One region of the Streptomyces sp. NPDC021225 genome, then DNA from elsewhere that is predicted to be linked to it. Evidence: riboswitches for the same ligand, from Rfam matches in the RefSeq annotation. Region 1 holds a riboswitch; each other region holds the start of a gene.
What was found. A riboswitch is a leader RNA that binds a small molecule or an ion and turns the genes downstream of it on or off. The one in region 1 is predicted to bind thiamine pyrophosphate.
Positions count from the first base shown of each region.

Region 2: linked by a shared signal. The riboswitch ahead of ACH4S9_RS42540 (thiamine ABC transporter substrate binding subunit) and the one ahead of thiO (glycine oxidase ThiO) in region 1 are both predicted to bind thiamine pyrophosphate.
Region 3: linked by a shared signal. The riboswitch ahead of thiC (phosphomethylpyrimidine synthase ThiC) and the one ahead of thiO (glycine oxidase ThiO) in region 1 are both predicted to bind thiamine pyrophosphate.

Region 1 is NZ_JBIRPV010000001.1:1,364,415-1,367,680, forward strand. Features, by position in the region: gene thiO (glycine oxidase ThiO) at 1-1,110, opposite strand, end outside; TPP riboswitch at 1,108-1,221, opposite strand; gene ACH4S9_RS06290 (NAD(P)/FAD-dependent oxidoreductase) at 1,434-2,612, shown strand; gene ACH4S9_RS06295 (Rv2175c family DNA-binding protein) at 2,727-3,092, shown strand; gene thiE (thiamine phosphate synthase) at 3,250-3,266, shown strand, end outside.
Region 2 is NZ_JBIRPV010000017.1:114,228-117,493, forward strand. Features, by position in the region: gene ACH4S9_RS42535 (ABC transporter permease) at 1-387, opposite strand, end outside; gene ACH4S9_RS42540 (thiamine ABC transporter substrate binding subunit) at 486-1,568, opposite strand; TPP riboswitch at 1,563-1,667, opposite strand; gene rlmN (23S rRNA (adenine(2503)-C(2))-methyltransferase RlmN) at 1,731-2,837, opposite strand; gene ACH4S9_RS42550 (phosphatidate cytidylyltransferase) at 2,918-3,266, opposite strand, start outside.
Region 3 is NZ_JBIRPV010000012.1:219,172-222,437, forward strand. Features, by position in the region: gene thiC (phosphomethylpyrimidine synthase ThiC) at 1-1,724, opposite strand, end outside; TPP riboswitch at 1,718-1,835, opposite strand; gene ACH4S9_RS37715 (YibE/F family protein) at 1,905-3,266, shown strand, end outside.

The sequences.
Region 1 (3,266 bases):
GGTGAGGAGAACGCCGTTGCGGTAGTGGCCGGTGGCCACGGACAGCCCGGGCAGCGCGCTCGGGCCCAGCAGCGGCGCGTTGTCGGGGGAGCCGGGGCGCAGCCCGGCGCAGGTCTCGACGAGCGGCAGCTCGGTGATGCCGGGCACCAGCTCATGGGCGTCGCGCAGCAGTTCGTAGACGCCGCCCGCGGTGACCGTGGTGTCCCAGCCGAGCTCTTCCGAGGTGGCGCCGACGACCAGCTCGCCGTTCTCGCGCGGCACCAGATAGACATGCCCGCCGCGCACCTCGGCCCGTACGGTCCTGGACAGGAACGGTGCGTACGCGGGCGGCACGCGCAGCCGCAGCACCTGGCCCTTGACCGGGCGCACGGGGGGCAGCGCGTCCTCGGGGACGCCCGCGAGCCGTCCGCTGAGGCTGCCCGCGGCCAGCACGGTACGCTCGGCCGCCAGCCGTGTGCCGTCGGCGAGTTCGGCGCCGGTCGCGCGGTCCGCCGAGAGCGTCAGCCGCTCCGCGCGGGACCGGTGGAAGACCACCCCGGCTCGCTCGCACGCCGTCAGCAGCGCCGCCGCCAGCCGCCGCGGGTCGACCTGGTGGTCCCCGTCCACCCGCAGGCCCCCGCGCACGCCCGGCGCGAGCATCGGCTCCAGGCGGCGGCATTCGCGCCCCGTCAGCCACTGCGACTCCAGCCCGAGCCGCCGCTGGAAGTCATGGAGTTCGCGGAGCTGGGCGCGGTCGTCGGGGTCGAAGGCCACGGCGAGCGTGCCGCAGGCGCGATAGCCGACGTCCTGGCCGCTCGCCTCCTCCAACTCGGCCACGAAGTCCGGATAGCGGCGCGCGGAGGCCAGGTTGAGCGCGAGCAGCGTCTGCTCGCCGTAGTGGAGCTCGGTGACGGCCGCGAGCATCCCCGCCGCGACCTGGGCCGCGCCGCCGCCGGGCGCCGGGTCGGCGACGGCGGTGCGCAGGCCCCGCAGGGCCGCCCGCCACGCCGTGACCAGGCCGATGACGCCGCCTCCGATGACCAGCGCGTCGTACGACCCGTCCGGCCGCGTACCCGAGGATGGCCGCGTACCCGAGGATGTGCGTGACGGCGTACGTGATGATGCGTGCATGGGCGTGACGCCCCTCCCTTCGCCGGCATGACCCGGATCAGGTTCGTACGGTCGGAGGCCGCTTCAGCCTCCCTCTCAGCCCGGTGCGTCCGGGCTCCCGCGAGAGCTTCGTCCCGCCACCCTAGTACGAGGCCGGAACCGCCCGGAAGGGCGAGCCCCCGGCCACGGGGTGTGCCAGTGCCCGCTGTGCCGGAGATCTCGTCCGTCGGTTCTCCGGTCGGCACCGCACACCGTCCTAGAGTGATCGTGTGAGCGATGAGACGACGACGAAGTCGGCATCCCCGGAGAGCAACGGCCGGCAGGTGGTGATCGTCGGCGCGGGAATGGCCGGAGTCCAGACCGCCGTCGCGCTGCGCGACCAGGGCTGGACCGGCTCCATCCTGCTGCTCGGCGCCGAGGCGCACCAGCCGTACGACCGGCCGCCGCTGTCCAAGGCCGTGCTGCTCGGCAAGGCCGAGGGCTCCGCCTTCGACGTGGACTTCGAGGCGCTCGGCGTCGAGTTGCGGCTCGGCGTGTCCGTCACGGGCCTGGACACCGGCGCGCGGCGGCTGGAGACCGAGTCGGGGCCGGTGCCGTACGACGTCCTGGTGATCGCCACCGGCGCCGAGCCGATCACCCTGCCCGGCTCCGAGGGCGTGCCGGGGGTGCATCTGCTGCGCACGCTCGACGACGCGGAGCGGCTGCGCCCGGTGCTCGCCGGGCAGCGCGAGATCGTGGTGGTCGGGGCGGGCTGGATCGGCGCGGAGTTCGCCACGGCGGCGCGCGAGGCGGGCTGCGCCGTGACCGTCGTGGAGGCCGCCGACCGCCCGCTGGCGAGCGCCCTCCCCGCCGAGGTCGCCGCCCCCATGGCCGACTGGTACGCCGACTACGGCGTCGAGCTGATCACCGGCGCGGCGGTGGCCGCCGTGGACGAGCAGGGGCTGCTGCTCGGCGACGGCACCCGGCTGCCGGCCGACGCGGTGGTCGTCGGCATCGGGGCGCGGCCCGCTACGGGCTGGCTGGCCGGCTCGGGCGTCGAGCTGGCCGCGGACCGGTCCGTCGTCGCCGACGAACAGCTGCGCACCACCGTGCCGGACGTCTACGCCGTCGGGGACTGCGCGTCGTTCCCCTCCGCCCGCTACGGCGAGCGGCTGCTGGTGCACCACTGGGACAACGCCCTCCAGGGGCCGCGCACCGTCGCCACCAATGTGGTCGGCAGCCGGACCGCGCACTTCACCGGTTCGGTCTACGACCCGGTGCCGTACTTCTGGTCCGAGCAGTTCGGCCGCTTCGTGCAGTACGCGGGCCACCACGCGGCCGCCGACGAACTCGTCTGGCGCGGCGACCCGTCTGGCGCGGCCTGGTCGGTGTGCTGGCTGCGCGAGGGGGCGCTGGTCGCCCTGCTGGCGGTCGGCCGTCCGCGCGATCTGGCCCAGGGCCGCAAGCTGATCGAACAGGGCTCCCGGCTGGACCGCGCCCGCGCCGTGGACCCGTCGGTGCCGCTGAAGTCGGCGGTCCTGTGATCCTCGCCGCGCCCCGGCGGCGCCCCCGGCCGCGGGCCGGCGGACGGCGGCTGGGCCGAGGCTGTGCCGGGTGCCCGACTACCCACTGTCAGTCCTAGATGGCAGGCTTGTCCCGTGACCGAGATTGACGCAAAGATCGATGCTCTCGTCCCCGCCTGGCTCACCCTCCCCGACGTCGCCGAACGGCTCGGCGTCGAGGTGACGCGCGTGCGGCAGCTGGTCAAGGAGGGTCAGCTGATCGCGGTGCGCCGTGGCGAGAACCGGGTGCTTCAAGTGCCCGCCGAGTTCATCGGTGACGAAAAGGTCGTCAAGGGCCTGGTGGGCACCCTGACACTGCTGAAGGACGACGGCTTCAGCGACGAGGAGATGCTGGAGTGGCTCTTCACCCCGGACCCGAGCCTCCCCGGCACCCCGGCCCAGGCCCTGCGCGAGAACCGTGGCACCGAGGTGAAGCGCCGCGCCCAGGCGCTCGCCGTATGAGCCGAAGCCACGGCCGACCCGCCGCACCCATCCGCACCGTTCGCACCATCCGTACCGTCCCTACCGTCTGAATCACCAACCGCCGAATCACCACCCGCGGCGTACGGGCCGGCCGCTCCGGCCCGTACGCCGCCGATCCAGGGGGAAAGCCGTCCCGATGGCCACCGCCGCCAC
Region 2 (3,266 bases), on a different contig from region 1:
GAGGATCGCCCAGACGGTGGTGTCCAGGCGCACCCCCCACAGCCCGTCCAGCAGCCCGCCCTGGCCGAGCAGGGCCAGGAACGCGGAGCCCGCGACGACGGTCGGCAGCACGAAGGGGACGGTCACCACGGCGCGCAGCAGCCGCTTGCCGGGGAAGGCGAAGCGGGCGAAGACATACGCGCCGGGCAGCGCGACCGCCAGCGTCAGGGCGGTGGAGGCGGCCGCCTGCCAGCCGGTGAACCACAGGATGTCCAGGACCGCCGGATCGGTGAGCACCTCGCCGAACCGGCCCAGCCGCCACTGGCCGTCGACGCGCAGCCCGCGGGCGACGATGGCGGCCACCGGGTAGATGAAGAACAGCGCGAAGAACGCGGCGGGCACGGCCATCAGAGCCAGCCGCAGCGTCGTCCCGCGGAGGTTCGAGCGCCGCGGCCCGGGGCGCGCCCCGGGTTCCCCCGGTGTCTTGGCGGGAGGCTCGGGCCGCTTTACAGGACGAGCGAGGACCATGCCTTGACCCACTGGTCACGGTTCTTGGCGATCTTCTGCGGGGCCAGGGTGGCCGAGTCGGCGATCTTCGCGCCGTACTGCGTGAACAGCTCAGGCAGCTTGGCGTCCTCGCGGGCCGGGTTCACGTACATGTTGAGCGGCACGTCCTCCTGGAACGTCTTGCTCAGCAGGAAGTCCAGCAGCGCCTTGCCGCCCTTGGTATTGGACGCGCCCTTCAACAGGCCCGCGAATTCCACCTGGCGGAAGCAGGTTCCCGTCGCGACCCCTGTAGGGGCCTGCGCGGGGCGCGGCTTGGCGTCGACGACCTCGGCGGGCGGGCTGGAGGCGTACGAGACGACCAGCGGCCGGTCGCCCTTGGCGCCGCCCGCCGAGCCCGAGAACCGGTCGTAGTACGCCTGCTCCCAGCCGTCGACGACCTCGACGCCGTTGGCCCTGAGCTTCTTCCAGTAGTCCTGCCAGCCGTCGTCACCGTACCGGGCGGCGGTGCCCAGCAGGAAGGCGAGCCCGGGAGAGGAGGTGGCCGCGTTCTCGGTGACCAGGAGGTTCTTGTACGCGGGCTTGGTCAGGTCGTCGAAGGTCTTCGGCGGGGCCAGCTTCTTGTCGGCGAAGTACTTGCGGTCGTAGTTGATGCAGATGTCGCCGTAGTCGACCGGGGTGACGCGGTGCGAGGCCTGGTCGAGCTGGAGGGCCGCCGGGACCTTGTCCAGGCCCTTGGCCCGGTAGGGGGTGAACAGGTCGTTGTCGAGCGCGCGGGAGAGCAGGGTGTTGTCGACACCGAAGAAGACGTCGCCCTGGGGGTGCGACTTGGACAGGATCGCCTGGTTGACCGCCGCCCCGGCGTCGCCGCCGGCCTGCACCCGCACCTTGTAGCCGGTCTGCCGGGTGAACTCTTTGAGCACGGCCTTCGACGCGGCGAACGAGTCGTGCGAGACCAGCGTCACGGTCTTGGAGCCGGAGCCGCCGGAGGAGCCGGAGGAGTCCTCGCCGCAGGCGACGAGGGTGGTGAGGCCGAGCGAGCCGAAGAGGGCGGCGACGACGGCATGCCGAAGACGGCGGTTCATATGAGGCTGACTCCCTACGCCGGTATGACCCGGATCAGGTCCGAGGGTCTGCGGCTGAGCCGCACTCTCAGCGCTGTTCGCGCTCCCCTGTCGGAATGTTCACTTGTACGAGATGCCGCGTGTGTGCACGCGGTGGTGCCAGGGCACCGTATCAGCAGCGCCTCAGCGCTCGGCCGCCGCCAACTGTCCGCACGCCCCGTCGATCTCCTGCCCCCGGGTGTCCCGCACGGTCACGGGCACGCCGTGTGCCTCCAGGGCGGCCACGAACGCCTTCTCGTCCTCGGGCCGGGACGCGGTCCACTTGGAGCCGGGCGTGGGGTTGAGCGGGATCAGATTGACGTGCACCCGGCGGCCCTTGAGCAGCCGGCCCAGCAGGTCGGCCCGCCATGCCTGGTCGTTGATGTCCCTGATCAGGGCGTACTCGATGGAGACGCGGCGGCCCGACTTCTCCGCGTACTCCCACGCCGCGTCCAGGACCTCGCGGACCTTCCAGCGGGTGTTGACCGGGACGAGGGTGTCGCGCAGCTCGTCGTCGGGCGCGTGCAGCGACACCGCGAGACGGCACTTGAAGCCCTCGTCGGCGAAGCGCAGCATCGCCGGGACCAGCCCCACGGTCGAGACGGTGATGCCGCGCTGGGACAGCCCGAGGCCGTCCGGCTCCGGGTCGGTCAGCCTGCGGATGGCACCGACGACGCGGTTGTAGTTGGCGAGTGGCTCGCCCATGCCCATGAAGACGATGTTGGACAGCCGCGCGGGCCCGCCCGGGATCTCTCCGTCCCGCAGCGCCCGCATCCCGTCGACGATCTGGTGCACGATCTCGGCGGTGGACAGATTGCGGTCCAGGCCCGCCTGGCCGGTGGCGCAGAAGGGGCAGTTCATGCCGCAGCCCGCCTGGGAGCTGATGCACATGGTGACCCGATCCGGGTAGCGCATCAGCACGGACTCCACGAGCGTGCCGTCGAAGAGCCGCCACAGGGTCTTGCGGGTGGTGTCGTCGTCGCAGCTGATGTGGCGCACCACGCTCATCAGGTCCGGCAGCAGCTCGGCCGCCAGCTTCTCGCGCGCGGCGGCCGGGATGTCGGTCCACTGGGCCGGATCGTGGGTGTAGCGGGCGAAGTAGTGGCGCGAAACCTGGCCGGCGCGGAAGGGCTTCTCGCCGAGGGCGGCGACGGCCTCGCGGCGCTCGGCGGGCGTGAGGTCGGCGAGATGCCGCGGGGGCCTCTTGGCTCCGCGCGGCGCGACAAAGGTGAGTTCTCCGGGCTTGGGCATGGTCTCACCAGTGTCGCAGACGTGCGTACGGCCTCGCGCCACACGTGGTGCGAGGCCGTACGGACGGGGTGACGGGCCGGTCAGCCGCCGCCTACGAAGATCACCATCAGCAGCCAGACCACGGGGGCGGTGGGCAGCAGGGAGTCCAGCCGATCCATGATCCCGCCGTGCCCCGGCAGCAGCCTGCCCATGTCCTTGATGCCCAGGTCACGCTTGATCATGGACTCGCCGAGGTCGCCGAGGGTCGCGCTGACCGCGACGGCGAGCCCGAGCAGCAGCCCCTGCCACCACGCGCCGCCCTTGATCAGGTACTGCATGGACAGCGCGCCCGCGACCATCGCGAAGGCGATCGCGCCGAGCAGCCCCTCCCGGGTCTTGCCGGGGCTGATGCGCGGTGCGAGCTTGTGGCGGCCGAAGCGCCAGCCGACC
Region 3 (3,266 bases), on a different contig from region 1:
GCCGCGAACTCCTTCGACTTCTCCGCCATTCCGGCCTCCACCTCGGCCGTGTCCATCGCGCCGCCGTGCTCGCGCCGGATGTCCTGGCTGATCTTCATCGAGCAGAACTTCGGCCCGCACATCGAGCAGAAGTGCGCCGTCTTCGCCGGTTCCGCCGGGAGCGTCTCGTCGTGGAAGGAGCGGGCCGTGTCCGGGTCGAGGGCCAGGTTGAACTGGTCCTCCCAGCGGAATTCGAAGCGGGCGTCGGACAGGGCGTCGTCCCACTCCTGGGCGCCGGGATGGCCTTTGGCCAGATCCGCCGCGTGGGCGGCGATCTTGTAGGTGATGACACCGGTCTTGACGTCGTCGCGGTCCGGCAGGCCCAGGTGCTCCTTCGGCGTGACGTAGCAGAGCATCGCGGTGCCCCACCAGGCGATCATCGCCGCGCCGATGCCCGAGGTGATGTGGTCGTAGGCGGGGGCGATGTCGGTGGTGAGGGGGCCGAGGGTGTAGAAGGGGGCCTCCTCGCAGATCTCCTGCTGGAGGTCGACGTTCTCCTTGATCTTGTGCATCGGGACATGGCCCGGGCCCTCGATCATCGTCTGGACGTTGTGCCGCTTGGCGATCCGGTTGAGCTCACCGAGCGTGCGCAACTCCGCGAACTGCGCCTCGTCGTTGGCGTCGGCGATCGAGCCGGGGCGCAGTCCGTCGCCGAGCGAGTAGGTGACGTCGTACGCGGCCAGGAGCTCGCAGAGCTCCTCGAAGTGGGTGTAGAGGAACGACTCCTTGTGGTGGGCCAGGCACCACGCCGCCATGATGGAGCCGCCGCGCGAGACGATGCCGGTCTTGCGGCGGGCGGTCAGCGGGACGTACGGCAGCCGCACACCCGCGTGCACCGTCATGTAGTCGACGCCCTGTTCGGCCTGTTCGACGACGGTGTCCTTGTAGATCTCCCAGGTCAGCTCCTCGGCCTTGCCGTCGACCTTCTCCAGGGCCTGGTACAGCGGCACCGTGCCGATGGGGACCGGGGAGTTGCGCAGCACCCACTCGCGGGTGGTGTGGATGTTGCGGCCGGTGGAGAGGTCCATGACCGTGTCGGCGCCCCAGCGGGTCGCCCAGGTCATCTTCTCGACCTCCTCCTCGATGGAGGAAGTGACGGCGGAGTTGCCGATGTTGGCGTTGACCTTCACCAGGAATCGCTTGCCGATGATCATCGGCTCGATCTCCGGGTGGTTGACGTTGGCCGGGAGGACCGCCCGGCCGGCCGCGATCTCCTCGCGGACCACCTCGGGGGAGACGTGCTCGCGGAGCGCCACGAACTCCATCTCCGCGGTGATCTCGCCCCGGCGGGCGTATGCGAGCTGTGTCACGGCGGCGCCGTCCCGGCCCCGGCGGGGCCGGCGGGGGCGGCCGGGGAAGACCGCGTCGAGGTTGCGCAGCCCGCCGCGTGGCGCGGTGTGCTTGACGCCGTCGTCCTCGGGCCGGACGGGGCGGCCCTCGTACTCCTCGGTGTCGCCTCGGGCGAGGATCCAGTTCTGCCGCAGCGGTGCGAGCCCGCGGCGGACATCTGTCTCGATCTGAGGGTCGGTGTACGGGCCGGAGGTGTCGTACAGCGTGACGTCCTGGCCATTGGTGAGGTGCACGCGGCGGACCGGGACCCGAAGGTCCGGACGCGATCCGGCGATATATCCCTTATGCCAGCCGAACTCAGGCTTTTCGGGCGCGTGTGCATCCTGCAGAGTCATTGAGACCCACTCCCTACGCCGGCATTACCCGGTAACAGGTTCAGCGGTCGGCGCAGCGAAGTCGGTCAGCGCCCTCTCAGCCCGGTGCTCCGAGCTCCCGCGATTGCAAAGGTGTCACCCACGCTAACGGTTGTCCGGCGACGATGAACAGAGGGCCCCCGGACTTGCGATGATCTGACGGTGACCTCGACACCACAGCGGCAGCACCACCCGGACGAGCCCGGCCACGCGCACGCCGGCGCGTCCAGCCACTCGCACGGCCACTCGCACAGCCATGGCCCGGCCACACCCGTCTCCAACCATCTGCGCAAGGTCATTGCGGCGGTCCTCATCCCCTTCGCGGCCGCCGTCGTAGCCGGGCTGATCGTGCTGTGGCCGGGCGGCACGCCCGACCACAAGGCGCATGAGCGCAGCGGGCTGGGCTTCGACCAGCAGACGGTGGCCGGGCGGGTGGTGAAGGTCGAGGAGGTGAACTGCGCCGACGTCAACGCCCAGCCGCAGCAGCCCGTCGAGCCGGGCCAGGAGGCCGCGAACCAGGAAGGCGGGGCCGGGGGTCCGGCCAAGAAGACCGTCTGCGAGCGGGCGACCATCGAGGTCACCTCGGGCAAGGACAAGGGCCGTACGTTCGAGGAGATCGTGCCGCCGAACGCCTCCCGCAAGTACTCCACCGGGCAGAAGCTGAAGCTGTCGTACGCGCCCAAGGCGCCGAAGAACCTTCAGTATTCGATCTCGGACGTCGAACGGGCCCTGCCCATGGCGCTGCTCGCCGGGCTGTTCGCGCTCGCGGTCGTGGCCGTCGGGCGGCTGCGCGGTGTCTTCGCACTGGTGGCACTGGCGGTCAGCTTCGGGGTGCTGACGCTGTTCATCCTCCCGGCGATACTGGCGGGCTCCAACCCGCTGGTCGTCGCGGTGATCGGGGGCAGCGCGATCATGCTCATCGCGCTGTACATGTGCCATGGACTGACGGCCCGTACCTCCGTCGCCGTGCTCGGCACGCTCATCTCGCTGCTGCTGATCGGTCTGCTGGGCTCGCTGTTCATCGGCTGGGCGAGCCTGACGGGCAACACCGACGACCAGACGGGGCTGGTCCACGGCCTCTATCCGGGCATCGAGATCCGCGGTCTGCTGCTGGCAGGGGTGATCATCGGATCACTCGGGGTGCTGGACGATGTGACGGTCACCCAGACCTCCGCGGTGTGGGAGCTCAGGGAGGCGGACCCCACGGCGGGCTGGCGCAAGCTGTACGCGGCCGCGATGCGCATCGGGCGGGACCACATCGCGTCCGTGGTCAACACCCTGGTGCTCGCGTACGCGGGCGCCTCGCTGCCGCTGCTGCTCCTGTTCTCGATCGCGGACAGCGGCGTGGAGGCGGTGGCGACGAGCGAGATCGTCGCGGAGGAGATCGTACGGACCCTCGTGGGCAGCATCGGTCTCGTCGCCTCGGTGCCGGTGACCACCGCGCTGGCCGCGCTCGTGGTCTCCGCGGACCGCGCGCCGCGCGTCGGCGCGGAGCGGGGCGGCGCGGAGCAGGTCGGAGCCGGG